One region of the Micromonospora inyonensis genome, then DNA from elsewhere that is predicted to be linked to it. Evidence: riboswitches for the same ligand, from Rfam matches in the RefSeq annotation. Region 1 holds a riboswitch; the other holds the start of a gene.
What was found. A riboswitch is a leader RNA that binds a small molecule or an ion and turns the genes downstream of it on or off. The one in region 1 is predicted to bind thiamine pyrophosphate.
Positions count from the first base shown of each region.

Region 1 (14,592 bases):
TGGATGACACCACCGGTGCCCTGGCCCGGCTTGATGTCGACGTCGAAGCCGGCCTCCTTGAAGAAGCCCTTGTCCTTCGCTACCCACGCGTAGGAATCCCGGCCAAAGTTACCGAACGAGGTGAGATACGTCACTTTGCGCAACGAAGCGCCGTCGCCATTGCCGGAGTCGGAGTCACTGCTGCAAGCGGAAGCCAGAGCCAGGGCCGTGGCCAACACAGCCACGGCGACAGTGCGGGTCAACCTTCTCATGTTGTGCACCATGTCCTTTCCAGGCCGGCGGCGATCGGCCACCGGAGGAGTTGTCGAACCAGATGACGCCGTGGTGAGAGGGGGTGGGACCGGCGTCACCGTCGCGGGGGGACTCTTCGCCGGCACAGCGTACGAGAGAGTCACCTTCGCGACGCCAGGTGGATCCGGTTACGGAACGACAACAGATTGTTGTCCACCCTGGACGGTGTGAACCGGATGTAATCCCGTTAGCCTTGCGTCGCTCGCGAATACCGTGGATGGGAGAACGCCGGATGATACGACTGTCGGGGGTGTCCCGCACCTTCACCGGTCGCTCCGGTCAGGTCGAGGCGTTGCGCCACATCGACCTGGACGTCGCCGAAGGCGAGTTCGTCGCGGTGCTCGGGCGGTCCGGCTGTGGCAAGTCCACCCTGCTCCGGCTGATCGCCGGGCTGCTCCCGGTCACCGCCGGCGAGATCGAGGTCGACGGCAAGCCGATCACCCGCCCCCGCCAGGACATCGCGATGCTGTTCCAACGTCCGGCGCTGCTGCCCTGGCGCAGCGTGCTGGACAACGTCCTGCTCCCGGTGGAGATCTTCGGCTGGAGCCGGTCCAAGCACCGGCAACGGGCCCGTGACCTGCTCGACGTGGCCGGGCTGGCCGGCTTCGAGAAGCGGCTGCCGCACGAACTCTCCGGCGGCATGCAACAGCGGGTCTCGCTCTGCCGCTCGCTGATCGCCGAACCGCGCGTGCTGCTGATGGACGAGCCGTTCTCCGCCCTCGACGCGCTCACCCGCGAGGAACTCTCCGTGGAGCTGCAACGGGTGCACATGCAGAACCAGTCCACCATCGTGTTCGTCACCCACTCCATCGACGAGGCGGTGCTCCTCGCCGACCGGGTGGTCGTGCTCAGTCCGCGGCCCGGCCGCATCCGCAAGGTGGTCGACGTCGACATCCCCCGGCCCCGCGGCCTGGGGCGCAACGCGCACCTCGCCGACGTCGCCCGGGTCAGCGCCGACCTGCACGAACTGCTCATGGAGCGGGAGGAGCCTGCGCCGGCCGGGGCGAAGGAACGATGACCGTGCGGGTGTGCGTCTTCGTCGAGCCGCACCGGGGAGCCACCTACGACGACCAGCTCCGGTTCGCCCGCCGGGTGGAGGAGACGGGGTTCGAGGGGTTCTTCCGGGCCGACCACTACCAGTCCGGTGGTCGGTTCGCCCGCCCAACTCGTCGACCGGCTCGGCGAGTTCGCCGCGATCGGCACCACCCGGGTCCACCTGCGCCTGATCGAACTCGACGACCCGGACCACCTCGAACTGATCGCCGCCGAGGTGCTGCCCCAACTGGAGGCCCGATGAGCAAGGAACTGGCCCCGGTGGGCCAGGAGATCGTCCTGGAGAACGACAAGGTCCGGGTCTGGCACATCCGCCTCGAACCGGGCGAGCAGCAGCCGCTGCACCGCCACGACCACCCGTACCTGGTCATCGCGGTGCAGGGAGCGAAGAACGTCATCCAGACCGTCGACGGGACGCGGATCGACGCCGACGAGCCGACCGGTGGAGTGGTCTACCGGGACCCCGGCGCCGTTCACATGCTCACCAACGTCGGCGACACGACGTACCTCGCGCGGCTGGTCGAACTGAAGTAGTCAGCCCCGGGGGATTGAGTATCCGTCCCCGCCGGACGGGCGTAGTTCCCCCACAGGTACTTGAGTCGCCGTCACCTTCGGGCATCGAGGACGGCGCGTCGCCGCGTGATGCCTTGTTTTGGTGGCGGTCGGGGTCGACGGGCCGTAACGTGCCGCACATGGCCATACGGACCTGGGGCAGATCTCTGCTGGTGGCGCTGGGTGTGGGCGTACTGGCCGGGGCGGGCCAGCTCGGCATCGCGTACGGTCTCGGCATCCTCCGGTTCACCCCGACCTTCGCCGACGCGCCCGACCACTGGCCGGCGCAGCTCGTCTGGGTGGGTTGGTTCGCCGTCGGCGCCACCGTGCTCGGTGCCGTACTCGCCGAGCGGTACGCCCGCCGCAACGACCTCCCGGTCACCACCGTCGTGCAGGTCACCATCGCGGTGGCCGCCACGCTGGGCGCGACGGTCGTCGCACCGCTGTGCATGCTGCCGGCGCGCAACGCGCAGGTGCCCGCGGTGGACCCGGTGCTGTCCGTCGCGGTCAGCGCCCTCTTCGGCGCGCTGGCCGGCACGGTCGCCGCGGTCGCCGTACTCCGGTACGCCCCGATGAGGTGGAACGCCGCCGTGTCCACCGCCGCACTCGGGCTCCTCGCGCTGCTGTCGGTCGTACCGTCACTCGGTGCGGCCGAGCCGCCGCCGACCGTACGCCTCGGCGCGCTGGACCCGGTCTGGCTCGCGCCGGACCCGGCCGGACGCCTGGCCATGCTGATCCTGCCCGGACTGGCCCTGCTCGTCGGGGCGGCCGTGGCCGGGGTGGCCCGCTGGCGCGGCCAGCCCCCGCTGCTCGGTGGCCTCAGCGGGGTGACGACCCCGATGGTGGTCGCGGTCGCCTACCTGCTCGCCGGTCCGGGGCGGGGCGACGACGGCTACCAGTCCACGCCCTACCGGGCCGCGCTGCTGGCGGTGCTGACCGGGGCGCTCGGGTCGGTCGCCGCCGCCTGGCTGCGTCGCCCCCCGCTGTCCGCCGCCACCCTGCTGCGCTGGCCGCCGCTGGCCGGAGGCCGGTCCCGGAGCGACGCCATCGAGCCGACCGACATCCTGCGTCCCCTTCCGGCCGGTACCGGGCTGCCGCCGGTCCCGTCACCGGCCCACCCGGCCGACGACGCCGAGGGTGTGTCCGGGGAGTCGCCGGGCAGCGTCGGTCCCCAGCCGATCGGACGACTCCCGTGGCAGCTCCCCCAGCCCACCGGCGCCGACCGGAGCCCGACGGGAACGTGGGACTGGCCGAGTCCGCCGGGCACGGCGGAGACCGTGTCCACCGCAGCTCTGGACTGGTCGCTCCCGACTCCGGACCGGTCCACCGGCGGTGCCGGGCCGGACCGCACTGACGGCGCGGTGCCGGACCCGGTCCACCTCGGCCGCGGACTGCCCGGCGTCGGACAGACCGGCACGGCGGATGACGGCGGCCCACCGGAGGACACCGACCGGACGACCGCCACCGGGTCGGTGGTGGACGGCGACGCGACGACCGACGGGACCGGACCCGCCATCGACGTCCCGGCAACCGGGGGGTTCCGGAAGCTGCGGGACCTGCTCCGACGCGACCGGGCCGGGGCCGGCGCGACCGGCGGCAGCCGATCGGACGGGGCCAGCGGGCGCGAGCGGGATGAGCCCACCCTCCCCCCGCAGGACGAGGAGTACGTCGACTGGGTCGCCCAACTGGGCCAACCGACGCCGGACACCACCACCTTTCCGGACCCCGGCGAACGGCGCACCCTTCGCTCCACCGGGCGGCACCAGCGCGACTGAACGGCCGTCGCCGATCGCCCCGGTCGCGGGCCGGTCTCCAGCCGGGCCGCGCGCCAGGTCAGGCCGCCCCGGTCAGGCCAACGGCAGGTAGACCCGGCTCCCCGAGGCGACGAACTCCTCGGACTTGTCCCGCATGCCCCGGGCCGCGTACTCCTTCAACTCCTGCGTGATCTTCATCGAGCAGAACTTCGGCCCGCACATCGAGCAGAAGTGGGCGGTCTTCGCCGGTGCGGCGGGCAGCGTCGCGTCGTGGTACGCCCGCGCGGTCTCCGGGTCCAGCGAGAGGTTGAACTGATCCTCCCAACGGAATTCGAACCGCGCCTTCGACAGCGCGTCGTCCCGGGCCTGCGCGCCGGGGTGCCCCTTGGCCAGGTCGGCCGCGTGCGCCGCGATCTTGTAAGCGATCACGCCCGCCTTGACGTCGTCCCGGTCCGGCAGGCCCAGGTGCTCCTTGGGCGTGACGTAGCAGAGCATCGCGGTGCCGAACATGCCGATCATGGCCGCGCCGATCGCCGAGGTGATGTGGTCGTACGCGGGCGCGATGTCGGTGGTCAGCGGGCCGAGCGTGTAGAAGGGGGCCTCGTGGCACAGCTCCTGCTGGAGATCCACGTTCTCCTTGATCTTGTGCATCGGCACGTGTCCCGGGCCCTCGATCATCACCTGCACGTCGTGCTCCCAGGCGACGCCGGTCAGCTCCCCGAGCGTCCGTAGCTCGGCGAACTGCGCCTCGTCGTTGGCGTCCGCGATGGACCCCGGCCGCAGGCCGTCCCCGAGCGAGAAGGTCACGTCGTAGCGGGCGAGGATCTCGCACAGCTCGGCGAAGTGGGTGTAGAGGAAGTTCTCCTCGTGGTGCGCCAGGCACCAGGCCGCCATGATGGACCCGCCCCGCGACACGATCCCGGTCACCCGGTCGACGGCCAGCGGCACGTACGGCAGGAGCACCCCGGCGTGCACGGTCATGTAGTCCACGCCCTGCTCGGCCTGCTCGATCACGGTGTCCCGGAACACCTCCCAGCTCAGCTCGACCGGGTCACCGCCGACCTTCTCCAACGCCTGGTAGATCGGCACCGTGCCGATCGGCACCGGCGAGTTGCGGACGATCGCCTCCCGGGTCTCGTGGATCCGCCGGCCGGTGGACAGGTCCATCACGGTGTCCGCGCCCCACCGGGTCGCCCAGGTCAGCTTCTCCACCTCCTCGGCGACCGAGGAGGTGACCGCCGAGGTGCCGATGTTGGCGTTCACCTTGACCAGGAACGCCTTCCCGATGATCGCCGGCTCGCACTCCGGGTGGTTGACGTTGAGCGGCAGCACCGCCCGGCCTGCGGCGATCTCGGCCCGGACGAACTCCGGGGTCACGCCCTCCCGGATCGCCACGAACTCCATCTCCGGGGTCACCACGCCCGCCCGGGCGTACGCGAGCTGGGTCGGCCGTCTGCCGGCCACGCCCGCCAACGGGGTGCCGGCCCCGCGCACCGGGGCGACGTCGCCCCGCTCGGCGATCCACGGACCGCGCAGCGGTGGCAGCCCGACCTCCGGGTCGGAGCCGGGGCCGGACGTGTCGTAGAGCCGCACCGGTGGGTTGTCCCCGGTCAGCGTCACCTCGGCGAAGGGCACCCGGACGTCCGGCCGCGCCCCCTCCACGTAGACCTTGCGTCGTGCCTGCATGACAGCCTCCCTGCTGGTCGTCAGGACCATCCGAAGTGGTCCAGCGGGCCACGGCCCGCGCCCAGTTCCCAGTCCCGCGCGCCGGTCAGCGCGCGGGTGACGTACTCCTTGGCGGTCGCCACCGCCGTCGGCACCGCGTCCCCCGCCGCCAGCCGCACGGCGATCGCCGCCGAGAACGAACAGCCGGTGCCGTGGTGGTGCCGGGTGTCCACCCGGGGCGCGCGGAGCACGGTCGTCGTACCGCCGCCGACCAGCACGTCGACCGCCTCGCCGTCGGCGTCCACGTCGCCGCCGGTGACCACCACGTAGGCCGGGCCGCCGGCCGCGAGCGCCCCGGCGGCGGCGACCATCTCCCCGACCGTGGTCACCGGCGCTCCGGTTAGGGCCTCCGCCTCCGCGCGGTTCGGCGTCGCCACCAGCGCGTACGGCAGCAGCCGCTCGACCGCCTCCACCACACCGAGCCGGTGTCCGCTGGTGGCGACGAGCACCGGGTCGACGACGAGGTTCGGCAGTCGTCCCGCCCGGGCCGCCCCGGCCACCGCGTCGGCGACCGCCGGGGTGCCGAGCATCCCGGTCTTGACCGCCCGCACCCGGAAGTCACCGAGCACGCTGTCGAGTTGTTCGGCGACCGTGCGCGGCGGCATCGGCAGGACGGCGTCCACGCCCCGGGTGTTCTGCGCGGTCACGGCGGTGACCACGCTGGTGCCGTACGCGCCGAGCGCGGCGAACACCTTCAGGTCGGCCTGGATGCCCGCGCCACCGCCCGAGTCGGAGCCGGCGACGGTGAGCACGGTCGTCGGGGTCACCGTTCGCCTCCGCCGGCTGCGGTGAAGGCTCCGACGAGGGTGGCCGCGACGGTGGCGGGGTCGCCGGCCCGCATGAGGGCGCCGAGCACCGCCACGCCGACGGCGCCCGCCCCGACGCAGGCGTGCACCTGCTCCGGGGCCTCCACGCCGCCGAGGGCGAGAACCGGCACCGGGCTGGCCCGCACCAGGTCGGCCAGCCCGCCGGGGCCCAGGGGTGGGCCGTAGCCGGGTTTGGTACGGGTCGGGTAGACCGGTGAGCAGGTGGCGTAGTCCTCGGTGGTGAGCCGGCCCACCTCGATTGGGTCGTGGCAGGAACGACCCACCAGTGGCACATCCGGCGGCGGGTACGGACCGGCGGCGGACAGGTGGACGGCGGTCCCGTCGAGCGGGTCGGGGCCGGCGACGACCAGCGTGCCGCCCGTACCGGCCAGGACCGCCCGCAGGTCGGCGGCGAGGGCGGCCCGCTCGACGCGGGGCAGGTCCTTCTCCCGCAGCACCACCCACCGCACTCCCCCGGCCACCGCCGCCGCGACGACCTCCGGCAGTGGCCGCCGGGCCACCCGGCGATCGGTGAACGCGACGATCCCGGTGGGGACGTCGGCCCTGGTCGTGGTGGCGGGCGGGCGTGGGCGGAGTCCTCCCGTACCGCGACCCGCACGGACGGCCGACGCGGTCACAGCTCCGGCCGTCCCTCGTCCGGAGTGGAGGCCAGCGCGTGGAAGCGGCGCGGAATCCGGCCGGCCCGGTACGCGAGCCGCCCCGCCTCGACCGCGTGGCGCATCGCGGTGGCCATCGTCTCCGGGTCCGCGGCCCGGGTGACCGCGCTGGCCAGCAGCACCGCGTCGCAGCCGAGTTCCATGGCGAGCGCGGCGTCACTGGCGGTGCCGATGCCGGCGTCCAGGATCACCGGCACGTCGACCTCCTGCCGGATCAGCCGGATGTGGTGCGGGTTGTTGACGCCCAGGCCGGACCCGATCGGCGCTCCGGCCGGCATCACCGCCGCGCAGCCCACGTCGACCAGCCGGCGCGCCAGCACCGGGTCGTCCGAGGTGTACGGCAGGACGGTGAAGCCCTCGTCGACGAGCTGTTCGGCGGCGCGCAGCAACTCCACCCCGTCGGGCAGGAGGGTCCGCTCGTCGCCGATCACCTCCAGCTTCACCCAGTCGGTGTCGAACGCGTCCCGGGCCAGGTGGGCGACTTTGACCGCGTCCCGTGCGGTGTAGCAGCCGGCCGTGTTGGGCAGCAGCCGCACCCCGCACCGGTCGAGCAGGTCCAGCAGGCCGCCGTGGCCGCCGGCCGGGTCGACCCGGCGTAGCGCCAGGGTGACCAGTTCGGTGCCGGAGGCCCGGATCGCCCCTTCCAGCACGTGCAGGTTGGCCGCGCCGCCGGTGCCGAGGATCAGCCGGGAGGTGAACGTCGTACCGTCAAGGACGAAGGTCACCGCGCTCACCCGCCCTGCGCCGCGCTCAGCACCTCGACCCGGTCGCCGTCGCGCAGCGTCGTGCCCGGCCAGCCGGTACGCGGCACCACCTCGCCGTTGACCGCGACCGCCACCCCGCGCCGGTCGGCGGTGACCTCGCCGACCAGGTCCGCCACCGTGGCCGCGTCGGGCAGACTCCGCCCGACGCCGTTGACCGTCAGTTCCACCTGTCGTCCTTTCGTCGGGTTCACGTACTCGTCTGCCGTGGTGGGTCACCCACCGGTCGCCGCCCGGGTGACCGGGCCGAACCGGCCCGGAGTGAAGGGGGCGAGCATCGCGTCGGGAGTGCCGGTGGCGACCAGGTCGGCGACCAGATCGGCGGTGACCGGGGTGAGCACGATGCCGTGCCGGTGGTGGCCCGCCGCGACGAGCACTCCCGGTCGGTCGGGGAGCGCGCCGATGACCGGCGCGTTGTCCGGGGTGCCGGGGCGGAACCCGACAGCCGTCTCGACGAGGTCGTACTCGGCCAGCTCGGGCAGGAGGTCGACGGCGGCGCGGAGCAGTCGCAGCACCGCCCCGGCGGTGACCGCCGGGTCGGTCCGCTCCTCGACGGTCGCCCCGACCACCACCTCCCCGTCGGCGCGGGGCACGACGTAGACCGGCTCGCCGTCGGCGTACCCCCGGACGACGTGCCGGAAGCCCGGCGGGCCGCCGCCGGGCGCGCGGAGCCGGAGGATCTGCCCCTTCACCGGCCGAACCGGCAGGCCGGTCAGCGCGGCGGTGCCGCAGCCGGCGGCCACCACGACGGCCGACGCGGCCAGCTCGTCGACCCGCCCGACCGGGGCGGCGACCAGCACCGCGCCGGCCCGCTCGGCGGCGGTGCGCAACGCCACCAGCAGACGCCGGGGGTCGACCTGGTGGTCGCCGGGGGCGAACGCGCCGCCGCGCACCCGGGGTGCGAGCGCCGGCTCCCGGTCCCGCAGCGCGCTGGGGCGCAGCGGGGTGATCGGCAGGCCCAACTCCCGCTGGTACGCCCAGAGCCGCCCCGCCTCGGCCAGGTCGTCGCCGGTGAGCCCGACGACCAGGGTGCCCTCGGTGCGGTACCCGAGGTCGACGCCGCTGGCGGTGGTCAGCTCGGCGGCGAACGCGGGCCAGCGGGCAGCGGACGCGACGAGCAGCCCGGTCAGCGCGGTCTCCCCGAAGTACGCCTCGGCGACCGGGGCGAGCATCCCGGCGGCCACGGTGGAGGCTCCCGAGCCGGGTGCCGGGTCGCGCACGGTCACCGACAGGCCCCGCGCGGCACACCGCCAGGCCACCGCCCATCCGACGACCCCACCCCCCACCACCACCACATCCGGTGCAAGGAGGGGACCCCTGTTACCGCTTTTTGATGAGGAAGGGCCCCCTGCTACCACCCGAGGGCTCCGAGCAGCCCGGCGGTCGCGCGGGCCGGATCGGCGACGCCGGAGAGCGCCCCGACCACCGCCACCCCGTACGCCCCGGCGGCGCGCAGCGCCGGCACCGTCGCCGCGGTCACCCCGCCGATGGCGATCACCGGCACCGGCACCGCGTCGACCACCGCGCGTACCCCGTCCGGACCGATCGGTGCCGGTAGCCCGTCCTTCGTGGTGGTCGCATGGCACGGGCCGACGCCCAGGTAGCCCGCCCCCGCGGCGACCGCCCGCGCGGCGGCGAGCGGCTCCCGGGCGGTCGCGCCGAGCACCGCATCCGGGCCGAGCACCCGGCGGGCGGCGGCGACCGGCAGATCGTCCGCGCCGACATGTCCGCCCGCCGCGCCGGCCGCGAGCGCCACGTGCAACCGGTCGTTGACCAGGCACGTCGCGCCGACCGGCGCGCACAGTTCGAGGATCCGGCCGGTCAGGTCGTACGCCTCACGGTCGGTGGCGGAGTCCTCGACCCGGACCTGCACCACCAGCTCGGGGCCGGCGACGCCGAGGGCGGCCCGGACCACGGTGAGCGGATCGCGCCCGGGGCGGGTGTCGGTGACAAGATGCAGTCGTCCCAGAGACGGCACGGCAACTCTCCTCCCTGCGCCGGCATTACCCGGATCAGGTTCGACGGTCGGGGGCTCCCAGCCCCCCTCTCAGCCCGGTCCACCGGGCTCCCGTGGGTTACTTGCGTGGCACACCGTACGACGGATCGGGGGATCCGCCAAGGGTGGTGTGTCCGTTTTCCGCAAGTCGTGAGGTTTCGACAGCGACTACGCCAGTGGAGAAAATCTCACAATCGACGATCGGGGGCAGCGCGTGACCGTCCGGTCACGGCATGCTGTCCTGATGCCGCGCTCACCCCAGGTCCCGCCCGGTCTCGAGTCCCGGCCCTTCCGCGGCAGCACCGCCGTGGCCCACGGCCTCCTCACCTGGACGATGCTGCGCGGGCGTGCCTGGCAGCGAATACTGCCCGACGTCTACGTGCACCGGGCGGCCCACCGACCCGAGGACCATCGCATGTGGTGCGAGGCCGTGGCGCTGGTGCTTCCCACCGGCGCCGCGATCGCCGGACTGAGCGCGGCGTACCTGCGGGGCGCCGGGCTCCTGCCGCCGAACGCGCCGGTCACCGTCGTGCTGCCCCGCGCGGCCCGGATGCGCCCGCACACCCGGGTGGCCGTCACCCGATCGGTCCTGTCGGAAGCCGACCTGACCGTCCACACCGGGCTACCGGTCACCACCGCGCTCCGCACGGCCTTCGACCTCGGTCGCCGGCCGCCACGCACCGACGCGGTGGTCGCCCTCGACGCGCTGCTGCACCACCGCGTGGTGGACCTGCCCGCACTGCGCGGGTACGCGGCCGGTCGCGCCGGCTGGCCCGGGCTGCCCCTGCTGCGGGAGGTGCTCGCCCTGGTCGATCCGTCTGCCGGGTCACCGATGGAGACCCGGCTACGCCTGCTCCTGCTCGACGCCGGGTTGCCCACGCCAGCCGTCCGGCACGAGGTGCGCGATGCCGGGGGCCAGTACGTCGGCCGGGTCGACCTCGCCTACCCCGCCCGCCGGGTGGCGGTCGAGTACGAACCCGGCCCGCCCCGGGACCCGACGCTGCTCCGCCGGCAGGCGACCCGGTTCCACGCATTCCGCGCGGCGGGCTGGCGGTTGGTCCGCTGCACCTCCGACGACGTGCTCCGCCACCCCACCCGGACAGCCCGGATGGTGGCCGCCGCGCTGCGGGGACGTTCCGCGAACCGGATCAACGGTCTGGTCTGAGCCGACCGCCGGAAGCCCGGTGGCGCAGAGGCCGGGCTCCCGGCGGCGGACGAATCCGCCAGTGGTCAGAGAGGCCGGTGGTCAGAGAAGCGCGCGCAGGGCGGCCAGGTCGTCGTCGTCCGGTTGCCAGGCACCGGCTGCGGCGTTGGCCCGTACCTGCTCCGGCGTGGTGGCCCCGGCGATCACCGAGGTGACCGCCGGCTGGGCGGCCAATCCACCGATGGCCACCTGGAGCATGGTGAGCCCTCGCTGGTCGGCGTACGACCCGATGGCCTCGATGGTGTCCCAGTCGGCGGTGGCGAACCGCTGCGCGTACCGGCCCGCACCGGCGAGCCGGCTGCCCGCCGGAGGCTGCTCCCCGCGCCGGTACTTGCCGGTGAGCAGGCCGTCGGCGAGCGGGAAGAACGGCAGCAGCCCGAGTCCGAAGCGCTCACACGCCGGCACCACCTCGGTCTCCACCGCGCGTTCCAACAGGCTGTAGTGGTTCTGGGCGCTGACGAACCGGGTCGTGCCGGCGGTCCGGGCGATCCAGTCGGCGTCGGCGATCTGCCAGCCACTGAAGTTGGAGTTGCCCAGGTAACGCACCTTGCCCGCGCGGACCAGATCGTCCAGGGCGGCGAGGGTCTCCTCGATCGGCGTGCCCGGGTCCGGCTCGTGCAGCTGGTAGAGGTCGATATGGTCGGTGCCGAGCCGCCGCAGCGACGCCTCCACCGCCCGGGCGACGTACCGGCGGGCGCCACGCGCGCCGTGGTCCGGGCCGTTCATGCCGTGCATGTCCATGCCGAACTTGGTGGCCACCACCACGTCGTCGCGCCGTCCACGCAGGGCCGCACCGAGCAGTTCCTCGGAGCCACCCTGCGGCTGCCCGTAGATGTCGGCCGTGTCGAAGAAGTTGATGCCGGCGTCCAGAGCGGCCTCCACCACCGCCCGGGTCCCGGCCAGGTCGAGTTTGCGGCCGAAGTTGTTGCAGCCGACACCGACCACGGATACCACGAGCCCCGAGTCGCCCAGTCGGCGGAAGGTCATCTCAGTCACGAGATCAACTCTATGCCGCGGTGGTTGCAGGGGTCCCCTGCTACTCAAAAAGCGGTAACAAGGGGCCCCTGCTACCACCTCAACCTGCTACCACCTCAACCTGCTACCACCTCAGCCGACGTCCCAGACCGGTTCGGGGGTCTCGCGGACCTCGCCGTCGCCCGCGAAGAGGACGAAGCGGTCGAAGGAACGGGTGAACCAGCGATCGTGGGTGACCGCGACCACCGTGCCGGCGAACGCCTTCAGCCCCTCCTCCAGCGCCTCCGCGCTGGCCAGGTCGAGGTTGTCGGTGGGCTCGTCGAGCAGCAGCAGGGTCGCTCCGGACAGCTCCAGCAGCAGCACCAGGAACCGCGCCTGCTGTCCACCGGACAGCGTGCCGAAGCGCTGGTCGCCCTGGCCGGCCAGCTCGTAGCGGCCGAGCGCGGCCATCGCGGTGTGCCGGTCCATGCCGGCCCGGTGCTCGTCGCCCCGCCAAAGGATCTCGACGAGGGTCTTCGCCATCAGCTCCGGTCGGTCGTGGGTCTGGGAGAAGTGCCCCGGCCGGACCCGGGCACCGAGGCGCACCCTCCCGTCGTGGGCGACCGGGGCGAGGGCGGCCGCCCCGTCCACCGGGCCGTTCGCCGGGTCCGGGTCGGTGCCGCCCCGGGCCAGCAGCCGCAGGAAATGCGACTTGCCGGTGCCGTTCGCGCCGAGCACCGCGACCCGGTCGCCGTACCAGATCTCCAGGTCGAAGGGGTAGGTCAGGCCGTCCAGCTCCAGAGACTCGCAGATCACCGCGCGCTTGCCGGTCCGTCCGCCGGTCAGGCGCATCCGGATGTCCTGGTCCTTCGGGGGTACGGGCGGCGGCCCGGCCTCCTCGAACTTGCGCAACCGGGTCTGCGCGGCCTGGTAACGGGAGGCCAGCCCGTCGTTGTACGCGGCCTTCTGCTTGTACATCAGCATCAGCTCGCGCAGCTTCTGGTGTTCCTCGTCCCACCGGCGGCGCTGCTCGTCGAGTCGGGCGTGCCGGGCCACCCGGGCGTCGTACCAGGTCGCGAAGCCGCCCGGATGCACCCAGGCGCTGCCGCCCTCCACCGCGACCACCCGGTCGGCGGTCTGGGCGAGCAGTTCCCGGTCGTGCGAGACGTACAGCACCGACTTGGTGGACTCGCGCAGCCGCGCCTCCAGCCAGCGTTTACCGGGCACGTCGAGGAAGTTGTCCGGCTCGTCGAGCAGGAGCACCTCGTCGGGGCCGCGCAGCAGCAGTTCCAGGGCGAAGCGTTTCTGCTGGCCGCCGGAGAGCGTCCGGACCGGACGGTCCCGGGCGGTCTCCCAGGGCAGGTCGAGCACGATGGTCGCGACGGTGTCGAAGAGCACCTCGGCGTCGTACCCACCGGCCTCGCCCCAGGCGGCCAGCGCGTCCGCGTACGCGAGCTGCGCCTTGCCGGCGGCGGTGCTGTACTTTCCGCGTACCTCGGCGGCCCGCATCGCCGCCTCGGTCTCGACCAGCCGGCGCCCGGCGTCGCGCAGCGCGGGCGGGGCCAGGCCGAGCGCCAGGTCGGCGAGAGTGGAGTCGTCGCCGATCATGCCGATGAACTGCCGCATGACGCCGAGTCCTCCGGAGCGGGCGACGCCGCCCACGGCGACCGGCAGGTCACCGGCGACCATCCGCAGCAGGGTCGTCTTGCCCGCACCGTTCGGTCCGACCAGGGCGACCTTGGCCCCCTCGCCGACCCGGAACGACACGTCGGCGAAGAGCTCCCGACCGTCCGGCAGGGTGTGCGCCACCCCGGCCACGTCCACGTATCCCACCCGGGCATCCTGCCCGAGCGGCGCGGGCCGGGGACATCCATTTACCGGGTGACGCGGAGCACCCGGTAGCCCTTCTGGCTCGCGTGCCGGACGACCTGCCAGCCCTGGTCGGCGAGCCAGCCGTGCAGCGAGTCACCGCCGAGGTGCCGGGCGACCACCAGCCAGGCGACCCCGTCCGGGGTGAGGCGGGGCAGCCAGCGGCGCAGCAGGGTGTGGAGCCCCTCCTTGCCGATCCGGATCGGCGGGTTGGACCAGAGCTGGGTGAAGGTGACCCCGTCGGGCACGTCGTCCGGGTCGGCCACCCGCACCCGGCCGGCAGCCCCGACCCGGACGGCGTTGCCGGCGGTGAGTTCGCGGGCGCGTTCGTTGACGTCGACCGCCCAGACCGTCGCCGCCGGGGCGTGCGTGGCGAGGACGCAGGCGATCGCTCCGAATCCGCAGCCCAGGTCGAGCAGCGCCCCGGCGGTCTCCGGCGCGGGCAGCTCGGCCTTGCGGAGCAGAACGGCGGTGCCCGCGTCGAGGCGGTCGGCGGAGAAGACCCCGCCGGCGGAGTCCAGGGTGTAGTCGCGCCCGGCGACGGAGAACTCGACCTGCCGCGGCTGGGGCAGGCTCGCGGGACGGGAGCTGAAGTAGTGGTCGCCGGTCACGTCCGCATTCTCGCGTACCGGGGTGGCGGCACCGGCACGGCGGTCGGCGGTCCGGCACGGGACATCCGTGGGAGCAATTTCCCGTTTTACCCCCTGAAAGGAGTAATGCCCTTAATCTATGGCACATGGTGTACCGGTACGAGTCCGATGAGGACGCACTGCACGGGCTTCCGCAACCCGGAGCCGACTCGTCGGCGGCCGGCGCGCGACGCGCCCCCGCCGGCCCCTCGCCCTCCCGCTTCCCGACGCCGGACCTGCCCCCGGCCCCCCGGGCAGCCACCGCGCAGGCCCGGGCCGTCGTCCCGGCGCCACCCCCGGCCACGCCGGTACCCGAGGAGA
Region 1 is NZ_FMHU01000001.1:610,372-624,963, forward strand. It holds gene GA0074694_RS02510 (ABC transporter substrate-binding protein) at 1-251, opposite strand, end outside; gene GA0074694_RS02515 (ABC transporter ATP-binding protein) at 524-1,309, shown strand; partial or broken gene GA0074694_RS34075 (LLM class F420-dependent oxidoreductase) at 1,436-1,588, shown strand; gene GA0074694_RS02520 (cupin domain-containing protein) at 1,585-1,878, shown strand; gene GA0074694_RS02525 (hypothetical protein) at 2,037-3,671, shown strand; gene thiC (phosphomethylpyrimidine synthase ThiC) at 3,744-5,336, opposite strand; gene thiD (bifunctional hydroxymethylpyrimidine kinase/phosphomethylpyrimidine kinase) at 5,357-6,142, opposite strand; gene GA0074694_RS02540 (thiamine phosphate synthase) at 6,139-6,726, opposite strand; gene GA0074694_RS02545 (thiazole synthase) at 6,816-7,592, opposite strand; gene thiS (sulfur carrier protein ThiS) at 7,589-7,789, opposite strand; gene thiO (glycine oxidase ThiO) at 7,835-8,977, opposite strand; gene GA0074694_RS02560 (thiamine phosphate synthase) at 8,971-9,597, opposite strand; TPP riboswitch at 9,592-9,701, opposite strand; gene GA0074694_RS02565 (hypothetical protein) at 9,860-10,780, shown strand; gene GA0074694_RS02570 (aldo/keto reductase) at 10,862-11,806, opposite strand; gene GA0074694_RS02575 (ABC-F family ATP-binding cassette domain-containing protein) at 11,927-13,606, opposite strand; gene GA0074694_RS02580 (class I SAM-dependent methyltransferase) at 13,648-14,253, opposite strand; gene GA0074694_RS02585 (hypothetical protein) at 14,379-14,592, shown strand, end outside.

Region 2 (14,592 bases), on a different contig from region 1:
GTCGCGTCGCCGTATGGGGCGCCGTTGTCCAGCAGCACGTCGGCGAAGTCGACGAGCCGACGCCCGCTCGGGTGGCGGGACGGCACCCGGGCCGAGTGCTCCGCCGAGACGATCGCCACCAACCCGTGCCCGTGCCGCTTGACCAGCGAGGCGAACTCGACCACCGCGCCGTTGATGCCGGAGTTCGAGGCGATCACGAACACGTCCGGCGGGCGTACCGGGGTCAACTCCCAGAGCCGGTGCGCGACCGCCGGATCGCGCTCCAGGGTGGGGTCGAGGACGTCGACCGGCGCGCCGCCGTGCAGCACCAGATCGCGCAGGGCGATCCGGTTGGTCGGGACCAGGCCGCCGGCCCGTCCGGCGATCTCCATCGCCAGCGCCTCGGAGTGCCCGGTGCCGAACGCCTGCACCACCCCGCCGGCCCGGAGCGCGTCGGTGACCAGGTCGGCCGCGCGGGCCACCGCCGCACGCTGGCCGGCGGCCACCCGGGCGATCGTCGAGGTGACGACGGCCAGGTAGCTCTCGGCACTGACCGGCGGGGTCGTCGCGTCCGGCCCGGAGGTGTCCACCGGGCCGGTCACCCCACCGCCTCCACCTGGGCCAGAACGGCCTCGGCCAGCGCGCCCGGAGCCTCGTCCGGGATCCAGTGGCTCACCCCGGTCAGTTCGACGAACCGGTACGTCCCGGTGACGTACGCCGCGCACGCCTCGGCGGCGGTCCGGCCGACCGCGGTGTCCCGGTCGCTCCACACGTAGGTGGTCGGCACCGACACCGGTCCGGTGCCCACCAACTCCCGACCGGACATCGCCCGGTACCAGTTAAGCGCTCCGGTGAGCGCGCCCGGCTCCCGCATCGGCCGCACGTACGTCTCGATCCGTTCCCGGTTCCCCACCCCGCCGAGCAGCTTGCGCAGGGCGGCACCGTGCCAGGCGAGCAGTACCTTCTCGGCCTTGCCCTCCTTGCGGAACAGCGCCATGTACGCCGACCGGGCCTTCTGCTTCCGGTCCCCGGCGATGGTCCGGGCCATCGCGGCCGGGTGCGGCACGGAGACGGCGGTGAGGGTGCGCACCCGGTCCGGGTGCCCGGCGGCCAGCGCCCACGCCACGATCGACCCCCAGTCGTGGCCGACCACGTGCGCGGTGGGCACGTCGAGCGCGTCGAGGACGGCGACCGCGTCGGCCACGCACTCGGCCAGCCGGTACGCCTGCACCTCCGTGGGCCGGGCCCCGGGCGAGTAGCCCCGCTGGTCCAGCGCGTACGTCCGCAGCCCGGCGGCGTGCAAGGCCGGCAGCAGGTCCACCCACTCGCCGCTGTGCTGGGGGAACCCGTGCAGCAGCAGCACCGGATCACCGTCGGCCGGGCCGTCGGCGTGGACGTCGAACGTCAGCCCCCGCGCATCGATCTTCATCCCCAGAGCCTACCGTGACGCGGCGCGTCGGAGCGGACACGCCGACGGCGGGCAGCCCTACTCGTACTGCTGCTTCGGGGTGGGCACCTGACGCCACGACTCGACCTCCAGGTACGGCACCTCGGCGTCGTTGACCGGATCCCGGCCGACCTTGTGGGTGTAGCGGCCGGTCACCTCCACCCAGGTGTCGTCGGCCAGGCCGGTGGGCGGGTCCCCGGTGAGGCCGAGCTTCACCGGGCGGCCGTCGGCGGCGCAGCAGGACAGGATCATGCGGGCCAGGATCGGCTGCCCGTCCGGGCCGGTGACGACGAAGCCGGTGAGCTGGACCCGACGGTCCCCGATGGACCGTCCCCGCTCGAACAACGCCCGGGAGGCGTAGTCCAGCACGGTGATCCGGGCCGGGTCCCCCTCGGGCAGCGGCGGGTAGTCGGACGTCACCCGGTCGGGCAGCACCGTCCCGGCCTGCCCGACGGCGTACGAGCCGAGGGCCGGCGGGGCGACCAGCAGCAGGCCGAGCACCGGCAGGAGGAGCAGCCACCCGACTCGCGGGCCGTGGTGGTCGTGGTCGTGGTCGTGGTCATGGCCGTGATCGTGGCCGTGGCCGTGGCCGTCCGGGTCGTCGGGCGCGGCGGGGCGCAGCTCGTACCAGAGGGTCATCGCGGCGGCGGCCACCAGCAGCAGCCCGGCGGCGACCAGGAAGGGTTGCAGCCCCGCCTTGACGTAGCGCAGGTGCAGGTCGGTGAGGCTGGCCCGCAGCACCGCACCCCCGAGCAGCAGCAGAACGACCGCCTGGGCCTGCCGGTTCACTCAGACCACCACCGTTCCGACGCCGACGGCCACCAGCACGGCCACCACGAAGGTCGTCGGGGCGAACCGGGACGCGAACCGCCGGCCGAACGCCCCGACCTGCATCGAGACGAGTTTCAGGTCCACCATCGGCCCGACCACCAGGAACACCAGCCGGGACGTCAACGAGAACTGGGACAGCGACGCGGCGACGAACGCGTCCGCCTCCGAGCAGATGGAGAGCAGGACGGCCAGCACCGCCAGGGCCAGCACCGAGAGCACCGGGTCGTCGGCCAGGGTCTGCAACCAGCGCTCCGGCACCAGCACGTTGATGCTGGCGGCGGCCATCGCACCGAGCACCAGGAACCCACCGGCGTGGACGACGTCGTGGCGTACCGCCGACCAGAACGCCGCGCCCCGGCCCAGGCCGTCCAGGTCCGGTCGGTGCGGCAGCCGGATCCAGTCGGCGCGGCCCAGCCGCAGCCAGAGCCAGCCCATGATCATGGCGACGACCAGGCTGGCCAGGCCCCGGCCGAGGACCATCTCCGGGTTGTCGGGAAAGGCGACCGCGGTGGCGGTGAGCACGATCGGGTTGATCGCCGGGGCGGCGAGCAGGAAGGCCAGCGCGGCGGCCGGGGTGACGCCCCGGCGGATCAGCGACCCGGCGATCGGCACCGACCCGCACTCGCACCCGGGCAGGACCACTCCGGCGGCACTGGCCACCGGCACGGCGAGCGCGGGATGCCGGGGCAGCGCCCGGGCCCAGAACGAACGCGGCACGAAAACCGCGATCACCGCCGAGAGCAGCACCCCGAACACCAGGAAGGGCATCGCCTGCACCATGACCGAGACGAAGACGGTGGTCCAGGTCTGGAGGCGGGGCGCGGAGATCGCGGTGCCGATCGGTTCGCGGAAGACCACCAGCAGGACCAGGAGCCCGGCCAGGACCTCCACCGAGCCGACCCGCTCGCCGAGCCACCGGCCCGGCCCGCCGCCCGGGGCGTCCCGCTCGGGCCCGCCGGGTGCCGGCTGCTCCCCCGGTACGCCGGGCGCGACGACGCCCAGCGGTGACGTCGCCGGGTCGGACCGGACGGCGTCGTCGGGCGACGCGGCGGGCCCGGGTCGACCGGGGCGCGGGGTGGCCTGGCCGGCAGAGGTCACGGTGGTCTCCGGGTCGACGGGTACGGGGAGCAGCTCACCCTAACCCGGACAGTGACGTGGCCGACTCTCTCCACGCGACGCGCCCCTGGGTTCCGGCCCGTCCCGGTGCTAGCGTCTGCGCAGACAACTTCACATCCGACAGGGGAGCGCACAGCGCTGAGAGTGCGGGCCACGGCCCGCAGACCCTCGAACCTGATCTGGGTAATGCCAGCGCAGGGAGTTCGGTCAGTCTCCAGCCGCGTCGTCGTCCGGTGCCACCGGGCGTACGACGTGCGTCTTGCCTGGTTCGCACACGGACTGGGAGCACGTATCCATGAGCAAGCTCGACAACCCCCGCTGGCGCACCATCGACATCGTGGTCGCCTCGGTGATCGCGGTCGCCTTCGGCGTCATCTTCTGGGCCTGGGGCCTGGTGTGGAGCGCCACATCCGGCGCGTTCGCCTTCTTCCCACCGGCGCAGGCCCTCATCTACGGGGTCTGGCTGATGCCGGCCGTGGTGGGTGGCCTGGTGATCCGCAAGCCCGGCGCGGCCCTGTACTGCGAGACCGTCGCGGCGGTGCTCTCCGCGCTGCTGGGCAGCCAGTGGGCCGGCACGGTCATCCCGCAGGGCATCGTCCAGGGTCTCGGCGCGGAGCTGGCCTTCGCCGCGTTCCGGTACCGCTCGTTCCGGCTGCCGACCGCACTGCTCGCCGGGGTGCTGACCGGCGTCAGCGCGGCGGTGTTCGACTTCTTCGTCTGGAACGCCAAGTACGACCTGACCAGCTACCGCATCCCGTACGCCCTGCTCACCGTGGTCAGCGCCGCGGTCGTGACGGGTGTCGGCGGGTACGCCCTGACCACCGCCCTGGCCCGCACCGGGGCCCTGGCCCACCTCCCCGCCGCCCGCGACCGCACCCTCGTCTGATCCGGTGAGTGGGGTCTCCGTACGGCTGCGGGGGTTCGGGTGGCGGCACGCGGGCCGGCGGGCCTGGGCCGTCCGGGACGTCGACCTGCGCATCGAGGCCGGCGAGCGGGTGCTGCTGCTCGGCGCGTCGGGCGCGGGCAAGAGCACCCTGCTGGCCGCGCTGGCCGGCCTGCTGCCGGAGGACTCCGGCGAGCGGGCCGGTGACATCGAGATCGACGGTCTCCCGCCGCAGGAGGCGCGGGACCGGGTGGGCATGGTCTTCCAGCATCCGGAGAGCCAGCTCGTGATGGCCCGCAGCGGCGACGACGTGGCGTTCGGGTTGGAGAACCGGGGGGTGCCGGCGGATCGGATCTGGCCCCGGGTGGACGAGGCGCTGGCCCGGGTCGGCTTCCCGTACGGCCGGGACCGGCCGACCGCCGCGCTTTCCGGTGGGGAGCAGCAGCGCCTCGCCCTGGCCGGGGCGCTCGCGTTGCGTCCCGGACTGCTGCTGCTGGACGAGCCGACCGCCAACCTCGACCCGGCCGGGGCGGCCCTGGTCCGGCGGGCGGTCGCCGACGCGGTGGACGCCCACACCACGCTGGTCCTGGTCGAACACCGGGTCGCCGAGGCGCTGCCCCTGGTCGACCGGGTGGTCGTCCTCGCCGCCGGGGGCAGTGTGCGGGCCGACGGGCCGCCCGAGCGGGTCTTCGCCGAGCACGGTGCCGCGCTCGCCGCCGACGGGGTCTGGGTGCCGGGCCACCCGGTGCCGCCGCGCCGGGCGGTCGCGCCCGCCGGGGAGGTGCTGCTCACCGCCGACCGGCTCGGCCTGCCGCCCCGGCTCGGCCCCACCGACCTGGCGGTACGCGCGGGCGAGGCGCTCGCCGTCCTCGGCCCGAACGGGGCGGGCAAGTCCACCCTCGCGCTGCTCCTCGGCGGGCTGCTCCGACCGGGGAGCGGCCGGGCGACCGCCAGCCCGGAACTGGCCGACGCCGACCGGCGCACTCCCCCGCACCGCTGGCGGGCACCCGCCCTGGCCCGGCGGATCGGCTCGGTCTTCCAGGACCCGGAACACCAGTTCGTCACCGGTACGGTCTTCGACGAGCTGGCGCTCGGGCCGCGCCGCACCGGCCGCCCGGAGGCGGCCGTCCGCGCCACCGTGGACGAGCTGCTGGACCGGTTACGGCTGGAGCGGCTGGCCAGGGCGAACCCGTACACCCTCTCCGGAGGGGAGTCGCGGCGGTTGAGCGTGGCGACGGCCCTGGCCACCGCACCCCGCCTGCTCGTCTGCGACGAGCCCACCTTCGGGCAGGACCGGCGCACCTGGTCGGAGCTGGTCGACCTGTTCGCCGGGCTGCGCGACGCCGGGCACGGCGTCGTGACGGTCACCCACGACGCGGACTTCGTCGACGCCATCGCCGACCGTCGGTTCACCCTGGAACGGGCGACCCGGAGCACGGAGGAGCGGCCGTGATCAGCCTGGAACCGGTCGCCGACCCGACCGCGCCGCTGGCCCGCCGGAACCCGGTGGCGAAACTCGCGGCGGCGCTGCTCTTCTCGTTCACCCTGGTCGCCACCCTCGACCCGGTCGCCCCGGCCATCGCCATCGCCATCGAGCTGGCCGTCCTGCCGCTGTTCGGGGTGCGGTACGGGGTGCTCGCCCAGCGGGCCTGGCCGCTGCTGCTCGGCGCGGTCGGCATCCTGGTCACCCTGGTGCTCTTCGCCGCCGAGCGGGAGGGCCGGGTGCTCGTCGAGGCCGGTCCGGTGCTGGTGACCTCGGGGGTGCTGGTCACCGCGCTCGGGCTGGTGCTGCGGACGTTCGCGGTGGCGCTCCCCGGCGTGATCGTCTTCGCCACCACCGATCCGACCGACCTGGCCGACGCGCTGATCCAGAACGCCAAGGCCCCGCCCCGGTTCGCCATCGGCGCACTGGCCGCGTTCCGGCTGGTGCCGATGCTCGGCCAGGAGTGGCAGATGATCAGCCTGGCCCGACGGGCCCGGGGCGTGGACGCCGGCCGCAACCCGCTGGCGAAGCTCCGGCTCTTCGTCTCCACCGCCTTCGGGCTGCTGGTCGGGGCGATCCGGCGGGGCACCCGGCTGGCGGTGGCGATGGACGCGCGCGGCTTCGACGCCGGCACCCCCCGTACGGTCGCCCGCCGGCAACGGTTCACCGTCGCGGACGGGCTGCTGGTGGTGGGGGCGGCCGTGCTGGCCGGCGGGGCGCTGGCGGTCAGCATCGCGCTCGGCACGTTCCGCCCCCTGGTCGGCTGACCCGACCGGTGGCCGGGGCGTGACCGCCCCGGCCACCGGGGCCGATCAGCTGCGGCGGAAGGCGTACTGGCGGCCCTGCGCGGCGGGTCGGCCGCGGTTGGCGACGAAGGCCGCGCCGCGCTGGGGCGGCCCGGCCTTCGGAGCCTGCGGCGGAGTGGATCCGGTCGAAAGACTCACCGGAGCCACCTCGATCGTGTCCAGGTCCGGCGGGGTCACGTCCCGCAGGGTCGGCTTCGGCGCGGACGGACGGGATTTCTTCGGCTTGCGCTTGGCAGGCATACGGTGCCTCCTTCGGTGAGGGACCGTCCGGCAGCGGCCGGTACGGTCGGCGAGCGGGGAACGGGAGTGCACCGGGACGGCCGACCACATGTCGCGACAGCGACGAATGGGGAACGCGCACGCCCGGCGGCACGGTCCACGGCAACGGCGGTGGACCCGGCTCGGCACAAGGGCGTCAGTAGCGCATGTCCTGGACGCTATCCCACGCTTCCCTGGCGCGCACCCGAATTACCGGAGACGATCAGCGACATGCTGATCGCGTTCTCGATTACCCCGCTCGGCGTCGGGGAGTCCGTCGGTGACCTGGTCGCCGAGGCGGTCCGGGTGGTCCGTGAGTCCGGCCTGCCGAACCGTACCGACGCCATGTTCACCACCGTCGAGGGCGAGTGGGACGAGGTGATGGCCGTGGTCAAGCGGGCGGTCGACGTGGTCGCCGCGCAGGCGCCCCGGGTGAGCGTCGTGCTCAAGGCCGACGTCCGGCCGGGCGTGACCGACGCCCTGACCAGCAAGGTCGCCCACATCGAGGCCCGCCTCGCCGAGGGCTGATGTCGGCACGGTTGCGCCCATCAGAACCCCGACTGACAGTCCGGTGAGCTGGGTGTCGTCGGTGGGCTGTAGGGCAGTCGACGGCAGGGGCGTCTGGCCACGCTCGATGTGTCAGCCCTGGTCGTCGACGTGGATTCCGGCGGCGTGGGCGAGGCTGTATGAGAGGCTGAGCAGGTCGGTGTGGTGCAGCACGGCTCCTTTCCAGCTGGTGATGTCGCCGACCCCGGCCAGGGTGCAGCCACGGAAACGGGCTCCGGCCATGGTGGCGTGATGGAATACCGCGCCGGTGAGGTCGCAGTCACGGAACACCGCGCCCCGCAGGTCGGCGTTGGTGAAGTCGGCGCCGGCGAGGTTGCAGTCCACGAAGTGCACCGCGTCGAAGGTCGTCATCCGCCAGGACGACAGGTCCGCGCGGCAGCCGGTCGCCGTGACGTCGCGCAGCAGCCCGTCTGCCCACGTCATCCCGGTCAACCGGGACTGGGCAACACGTACCCGGGTCATGCTGGCACCGTCGGCGCGCAGGTTGGCCCAGTTCGAGTCGGTCACCAAGCAGTCGGTGACAGCCAGTTGGTCCAATCGGCACCCGGACAGGTCTGCGCCCCGGAACCGGCACTGCGCGAACGCCACCGCCGAGGCGTCCTGCCCCGCGAGACAGGACCGGTAGAACGCCCAGCGCTCCCACTGTGATTCCGGCTCCACCTCAATGGCCTCGAACAGCTTCAGCTCATCCGGCGGCACCGGATTTTGGGGCTCCCGTGGTGAACGGGCAGACGAGCGCCGCGTCACGGCCTGTCGAGCACGCACCCGACCACACTAGGGCACACGGCCGCACCCCCACCCAGCAACACGAGCGCGCACCCGCACCACGCCCGCCAGCAGCCGACTGCATCAATCTGCGTGCCGTATCCAGGGATGGTTCAGCGGCCAGAGCTGGAGATTGACTCAATGGTGGCTTCGCGCCAGGGCCACGAGGCCCAGACGGTCAGCTGCCGGCTCTTCAATCTCTTGACATGGGTCTAGCAGCCGAGCCGACCGGCTTTGATGCCCGAGACGAAGCCGACCCACTGCGCGGGCGTGAACGACAGCACCGGCCCCGTCCGGTCCTTGCTGTCCCGGACCCGTACGACGTGCGGCGGCGCGGCGACCTCGACACAGTTGCCGCTCGAACCGGACCTGGTGCTCTTTCGCCAGGCGTGACGCGGCAGGTCCATGCGGTGCCCTCCTACGTGTGCAGTTCGGCGGCAATCGACCGCAGCGTATCCCGGGTGGGCCCCGGAGCGAGGGCGAGGGCTTGCAGTTGTTCGTGGGCTGCGGCGTATGCCGCGACCTCCGAGGGCCGTTCGAGGTAGAGCGCTCCCGTCAGCGTGTCGACGTACACCGTGCGGTCCTCGGCCGCGTCCGGGTACGGCTCGGGCAGCGGCGGAAAGTCGAGGATCACGAAGCTGCCGTCGAAGCCGACGCCAGCGGAGTACGGCAGCAACTGGATCTGCACGTAGCTCCTGGTCGACTGCTCGATCAGGTGGAGGAGTTGACGGTGCAGCACCTCGGGACCGCCCACCATCCGGCGGGCTGCTCCCTCATCGATGACCACCCGCAGCAGGGGTGGATCGTCGCTGGTCAGAATGGCCTGCCGCGCCAGACGCAACGCGACCTGGCGCTCCACCTCGTCGTCCCGCATCGGTACCGGCGCACCCCGGAAGGCCGCTCTGGCGTAGTCCTCGGTCTGCAACAACCCGGGCACCATCTGGCACTCGTAGGTGCGGATCACCGAGGCTTCCGACTCCATCCCCACGTACGCGGCGAACCAGTCGGGTAGCACGTCGCTGTACCGCTGCCACCAGCCCCGCTGCTTCGCCTGACGGGCTACCGCGATCACCGCTTCGGCCTGGTCGCCGGCCACGCCGTAGAGGGTGAGCAGCGCCCGTACGTCATTCGGGTGTGGCCTGACCTCGGCGGTTTCGATCCGGCTGAGCCAACTCGCGTCGTGGTCGACTCGTCTGGCCGCCTCGGCCGAGGTGATACCGGCACGCTCGCGGAGCTGGCGCAGCGTGAGCGCCAGACGCCGCCGACGGACGGTGGGGCTCTGTCGTGAGGACACGCCCCCATCCTGCCATGCGATCAACCAGACTGTATTTCGCATATCCCCTCCACGCAATGCGGCAGCTCGCATATTGCGTATTGCCGTACTGCGTGCGAGGGTGGCTGCGGAACGTGATGGCTGACGACAAGACGGCCGTCGCTCAAGCGCAGGAACGGTGGGCAGCCAGGAGGTGGGATGACGCGACGCGTCCAGTACGGCGATTACCTGGTGGCGGTGGCCATGACCCTTGCGCGTCGACATCGGCCGGTGTGGTCGTGGACCAGGTGGCGGCGGATCTGCCGGTGCGGGGCGGAGCTGCCCTGCCGGGCGCGGCACCGCATTCCGATCAACCGGGGGCACTGGCCGGGTGAGCAGGGATGACCACGCACGCGCCGGTGCTCCCCTTGTGGACCTGCGGTGGTTGCGGTGCGCCGTGGCCGTGCCGCACCCGACGTCGTGAACTGTGCGCCGAGTACGACCGGGCACCCGCATCGCTGGCCCTCTACATGGGGTCGTGCCTGGTGGCGGCGAGTCAGGATCTCAGCTGGGCTCCGGCTGGTCTGCTGCACCGCCGGTTCGTCGGGTGGTTGGCGTGACCCCGGCACGCGGCTCCGGCGGTGGGCGGCACGGGCTCCGGGCCGGCGATCTGCTGCACGTCACCCGGGCGGCGAGCGTCCAGTTCGGGAAGCCGTTCTTCTTCCGGCTGATCCGGGTGCTCGACTGGCCGGTCTTCGACGGTTGGCTCTGGCTGGAGGGCTACCAGCTCGACGCCGGGGGCGAGGCGGTCAGCCGGCGGACGATCCTGGTCCAATCGGCGGGGTTGCGGCGAGCGGTCGGAAACCGGCCACCACAACCCCGCCGAACGTCCAACGAACCCCCTCGTACGCCGGACGGACCCCGCCGTGCGCGGAACGCGCGCGGCGGCGGGACCGGTGGGATCACCAGAACCGACGCCGCCGCTTCGCCCGCTGCGGGCGGAGCAGGTCGGCCCCCTTGCTGAGCATCCGGCTGATGCCGGACGGGCCGCGCCGGGCCTCGATCGTGTGGCTGATGCGCCGCGCGCCGGCAGCCGCCAGCGGCACCGCGACCGCCATGATGGCCCACTGTCCGATCCGCTTCTGGATCATCGTCGGTACACCTCCCTGGATAGCTGCTGACCAGGCAGTACCCAGGACGGGCCGTCGGTAAGCACCGGCGCCGGCCGCAACGGCCGGAAACCGGGAGCCGCCCCGCCCAGGGACGACTCAGCCGACCGGGGCCGGCGGGGCGACCGGGTTGGGCAGCGCGCCGCCAAAACGCCGGTCGCGCTGGGCGTACAGCTCGCAGGCGTACCAGAGGTGGCGGCGGTCGAAGTCTGGCCAGAGGGTGTCCAGGAAGACCAGCTCGGCGTAGGCGGTCTGCCAGAGCAGGAAGTTGGAGATCCGCTCCTCGCCGGAGGGACGGAGGAACAGGTCCACCTCGGGGACCTCCGGGTGGTAGAGGTACTTCGCGACGGTCTTCTCGGTGACCTTCGCCGGGTCGAGCTTCCCCGCGGCGGCGTCCCGGGCGATCGCGGCGGCGGCGTCGGCGATCTCGGCCTGGCCGCCGTAGTTGACGCAGAACTGGAGGGTCAGTGTGGAGTTGTCCTTCGACATCTCCTCGGCGGTCTGCAACTCGCTGATGACGCTCTTCCAGAGCCGGCCGGCCCGTCCCGACCAGACCACCCGCACGCCCAGGTCGACGAGCTGGTCGCGGCGACGCCGGATGACGTCCCGGTTGAAGCCCATCAGGAAGCGGACCTCGTCCGGGGAGCGCCGCCAGTTCTCGGTGGAGAACGCGTACGCCGACAGGTAGGGGATGCCCAGCTCGATCGCGCCCTCGATGGTGTCGAAGAGGGAGAACTCCCCCGCCTCGTGGCCCCTGGTGCGCGGCAGCCCCCGCTCCTTGGCCCACCGGCCGTTGCCGTCCATCACCACCGCGACGTGCTTCGGCAACGCACCGGCGGGCAGTGCCGGCGGCCGGGCCCCGGACGGGTGCGGCGTCGGCGGCGTCGGCGTGCGCCGGCCCGTCCTCATCGATCGGATCACTCGAAACTCTCCCTGCTCACACCCGCTCCACCGGTCCGTCACTGCCACGCGACGGGGTCGGGCCGGCCGGCGGTACGCCCCGGTCGACCAGCGGCAGCGAGCGTAACGCGCGCTCCAGGTGCCATTGCAGGTGCGCCGCGACGAGCCCGCTGCACTCCCGGCGTACGCCGGTGGGGGTGGCGTCGGCGACCACCCAGTCGCCGGTGGTCAGCGCGGACATCAGGTCGACGGTGGCCGGGGCCGGGTGGGCCGCGCCGGGCGGTCGGCAGTCCGGGCAGACACAACCCCCGGCCGGTACGGAGAAGGCCCGGTGCCGCCCGGGCGTGCCGCAGACCGCGCAGGCGGTCAACGCGGGCGCCCAGCCGGCCATCGCCATCCCGCGCAGCAGGTACGCGTCGAGCACCAGCGTGGTGTCGTGGTCGGCGCGGGCCAGCGACTTCAGCGCGCCCAGGGTGAGCTGGAAGAGCCGCAGCGAGGGCTCCCGCTCGACCGGGGTGAGCCGCTCGGCGGTCTCGGCGATCGCGCTGGCCGCCGTGTAGCGCGGATAGTCGCCGAGGAACCGTTTGCCGTACAGGTCGATCCCCTCGACCTGGCTGACCGTGTGCAGCGAGCTGCCCTGGTTGCCCTTCGGGTCGCCGGCGAGCTGGAGGTCGACGTGGCCGAACGGCTCCAGCCGGGCGCCGAAGCGGGAGGTGGTGCGGCGCACCCCCCGGGCCACCGCGCGCAGCCGGCCGTGCCGGCGGGTCAGCAGGGTGATGATCCGGTCCGACTCGCCGAGCTTCTGGACGCGCAGCACCACCGCGTCGTCGCGGTAGAGCTGTCGGCGGTACCCGGCCATCGGACCATTCTCCCCGCCGGCCGCATGCCCCGGTGAGCCGGGTGGTGGGCGGTCAGCTCACCCGGACCGGGGTGGCCCCGGCGGACGGCGTGGCCTCCGTGGCGGCCGCGACGCGGGTCTCGGCGACCGCGGCGCGGGGAGCGGGCACGACGACCGGTCCGGAAGGCTGGGTACGCCGCCTGCCGGGCAGCAGTTCGGGCGGACGTCGGGCGGCCACGTCCTCGACCCAACCGACCAGCACCGTCACCACCCCGACCAGGAGGAAGACCAGCACCACCCGGATGGCGAGACCGAGCAGGTCCTGATGGGACCAGCCGACCACGTCGACCAGCGGGGTGAGCGCGACCACGAAGGGCATGTGCCAGAGGTAGACGGTCAGCGCCCGACGGTTGAGCACGGTCACCGCCCGGCCGAGGATGGCGTTCCGGTCCACCCAGGCCGCACCGGAGGGGGCGAACCCGAGGGCGACCAGGATGAACGCCGCCGCCCACAGGGCGTTGCCGATCCGGATGTCGTTGAGGTCGTAGCCGCGCGCTCCCGGGTGGGTGAGGATCCAGGTGCCCCCGGCGGTGGCCAGCAGCCCCGCGACGGCGACCAGCACCCGCCGGGACAGCCGGCGCAGCATGCCGTCGTGGTGGGCGAAGCCGAGCAACCACGCACCGAAGTAGAGCCCGAAGTCGCGCAGCACGACCGGAGCGCCCGGGAAGCCCGACTCGACCACGACGAGCAGCACGTACGGGGTGAGCAGGGTGGGCAGCGGGGCCCGCCGGAACAGCCAGAGGGCCGCCGGTGAGGCGAGCACGAACCAGAGGTAGTCGCGGAGGTACCAGATCACGCTGAGCGCGAGCGCACCCCAGCCGTTCGCCGGTGGATCGGTGATCGGGAAGAGCCAGAGCGCCAGACGCCAACTCGCCGGCAGGCCCCCGGCGAGCAGCATGGCCGGCACGAAGATGGCGGCGACCACCCAGAGCGAGGGCAGCAACCGGCGCAGCCGGCGACCGACCGCGGACGGACCGGAGCGGTCGAGCGAGGCGGCCATCAACGAGCCGGCCAGCGCGAACATCACCGACATGGCCGGAAAGACCAGGGTGAGGGTGGCCCACCCGGTGACGTGGTAGACCACGACTCGGATGATCGCGAGGAAGCGCAGCAGATCCAGGTATCGGTTTCGCATCAGCCTGTATCTATGTCCGGGGGCAAGGACAGGTCGCGATTCCTACCCTGGCCACCCTCGGCTGCAAACGTCCTGCCCGGGGGTATCGAAAGTGAGCAATCCCACACACGCCGGCGAGAGTGGCACGGACGGGCGGCGGGTCGGACCCGGTCCGACCCGCCGCTGTCGACCTCGGACCGGCGTCAGAAACCGAGCCGACGCAGCTGCTTCGGGTCGCGCTGCCAGTCCTTCGCCACCCGCACGTGCAGGTCGAGGTAGACCCGGGTGCCGAGCAGCTCCTCGATCTGCCGGCGGGCCCGGGTGCCCACGTCCTTCAGCCGGCTCCCCCGGTGACCGATCACGATCGCCTTCTGGCTGGGGCGCTCGACGTACACGTCGGCGTAGATCTTCATGACCTGGCCCTCCGGGATCATCTCCTCGACGATCACCGCGATCGAGTGCGGCAGTTCGTCCCGGACGCCCTCCAGGGCCGCCTCGCGGACCAGTTCGGCGACGAGCACCTGCTCCGGGTCCTCGGTGAGCATGTCGTCCGGGTAGAGCTGCGGCGACGGCGGCAGGTAACCGGTCATCACCTCGACCAGGGTGTCCACCTGGTGCCCGGAGACCGCGCTGACCGGCACCACGTCGGCGAACTCGCCCATCTCGCTGACCGCGAGCAGTTGCTCGGCCAGCCGCTTCTTGTCGACCAGGTCGGTCTTGGTCACCACCGCGAGCACGGTCGCCTTCAGCTCGGCCAGCTCACCGGTGATGAAGCGGTCCCCGCGCCCGACCGGCTCGTTCGCCGGGACGCAGAGGCCGATCACGTCGACCTCGCTCCAGGTGGAACGGACCAGGTCGTTGAGGCGCTCGCCGAGCAGCGTCCGGGGACGGTGCAGACCGGGCGTGTCGACCAGCACGAGCTGGGAGTCCGGACGGTGCAGGACGGCCCGGATCACGTGCCGGGTGGTCTGCGGCTTGTTCGAGGTGATGGCGATCTTCTGCCCGACGATCGCGTTGGTGAGGGTGGACTTGCCGGCGTTCGGCCGACCGACGAAACAGGCGAAGCCCGCCCGGTAGGGCCGGTCCCCGCCGGCCGCCCCGAGGGCCGCCCCCTCCGGCTGGGC
Region 2 is NZ_FMHU01000002.1:238,899-253,490, reverse strand. It holds gene GA0074694_RS16255 (sugar isomerase domain-containing protein) at 1-581, opposite strand, end outside; gene GA0074694_RS16250 (alpha/beta fold hydrolase) at 578-1,408, opposite strand; gene GA0074694_RS16245 (TIGR03943 family putative permease subunit) at 1,466-2,215, opposite strand; gene GA0074694_RS16240 (permease) at 2,216-3,148, opposite strand; TPP riboswitch at 3,486-3,591, shown strand; gene GA0074694_RS16235 (ECF transporter S component) at 3,669-4,259, shown strand; gene GA0074694_RS16230 (ABC transporter ATP-binding protein) at 4,264-5,709, shown strand; gene GA0074694_RS16225 (energy-coupling factor transporter transmembrane component T family protein) at 5,706-6,506, shown strand; gene GA0074694_RS16220 (hypothetical protein) at 6,552-6,785, opposite strand; gene GA0074694_RS16215 (MTH1187 family thiamine-binding protein) at 7,035-7,331, shown strand; gene GA0074694_RS16210 (pentapeptide repeat-containing protein) at 7,443-8,135, opposite strand; gene GA0074694_RS16205 (DUF397 domain-containing protein) at 8,348-8,542, opposite strand; gene GA0074694_RS16200 (helix-turn-helix domain-containing protein) at 8,554-9,429, opposite strand; gene GA0074694_RS16195 (hypothetical protein) at 9,607-9,792, shown strand; gene GA0074694_RS16190 (hypothetical protein) at 9,789-10,007, shown strand; partial or broken gene GA0074694_RS32940 (hypothetical protein) at 10,004-10,315, shown strand; gene GA0074694_RS16180 (hypothetical protein) at 10,350-10,538, opposite strand; gene GA0074694_RS16175 (isoprenyl transferase) at 10,656-11,465, opposite strand; partial or broken gene recO (DNA repair protein RecO) at 11,474-12,315, opposite strand; gene GA0074694_RS16165 (acyltransferase family protein) at 12,368-13,489, opposite strand; gene era (GTPase Era) at 13,672-14,592, opposite strand, start outside.
Region 2: linked by a shared signal. The riboswitch ahead of GA0074694_RS16235 (ECF transporter S component) and the one ahead of GA0074694_RS02560 (thiamine phosphate synthase) in region 1 are both predicted to bind thiamine pyrophosphate.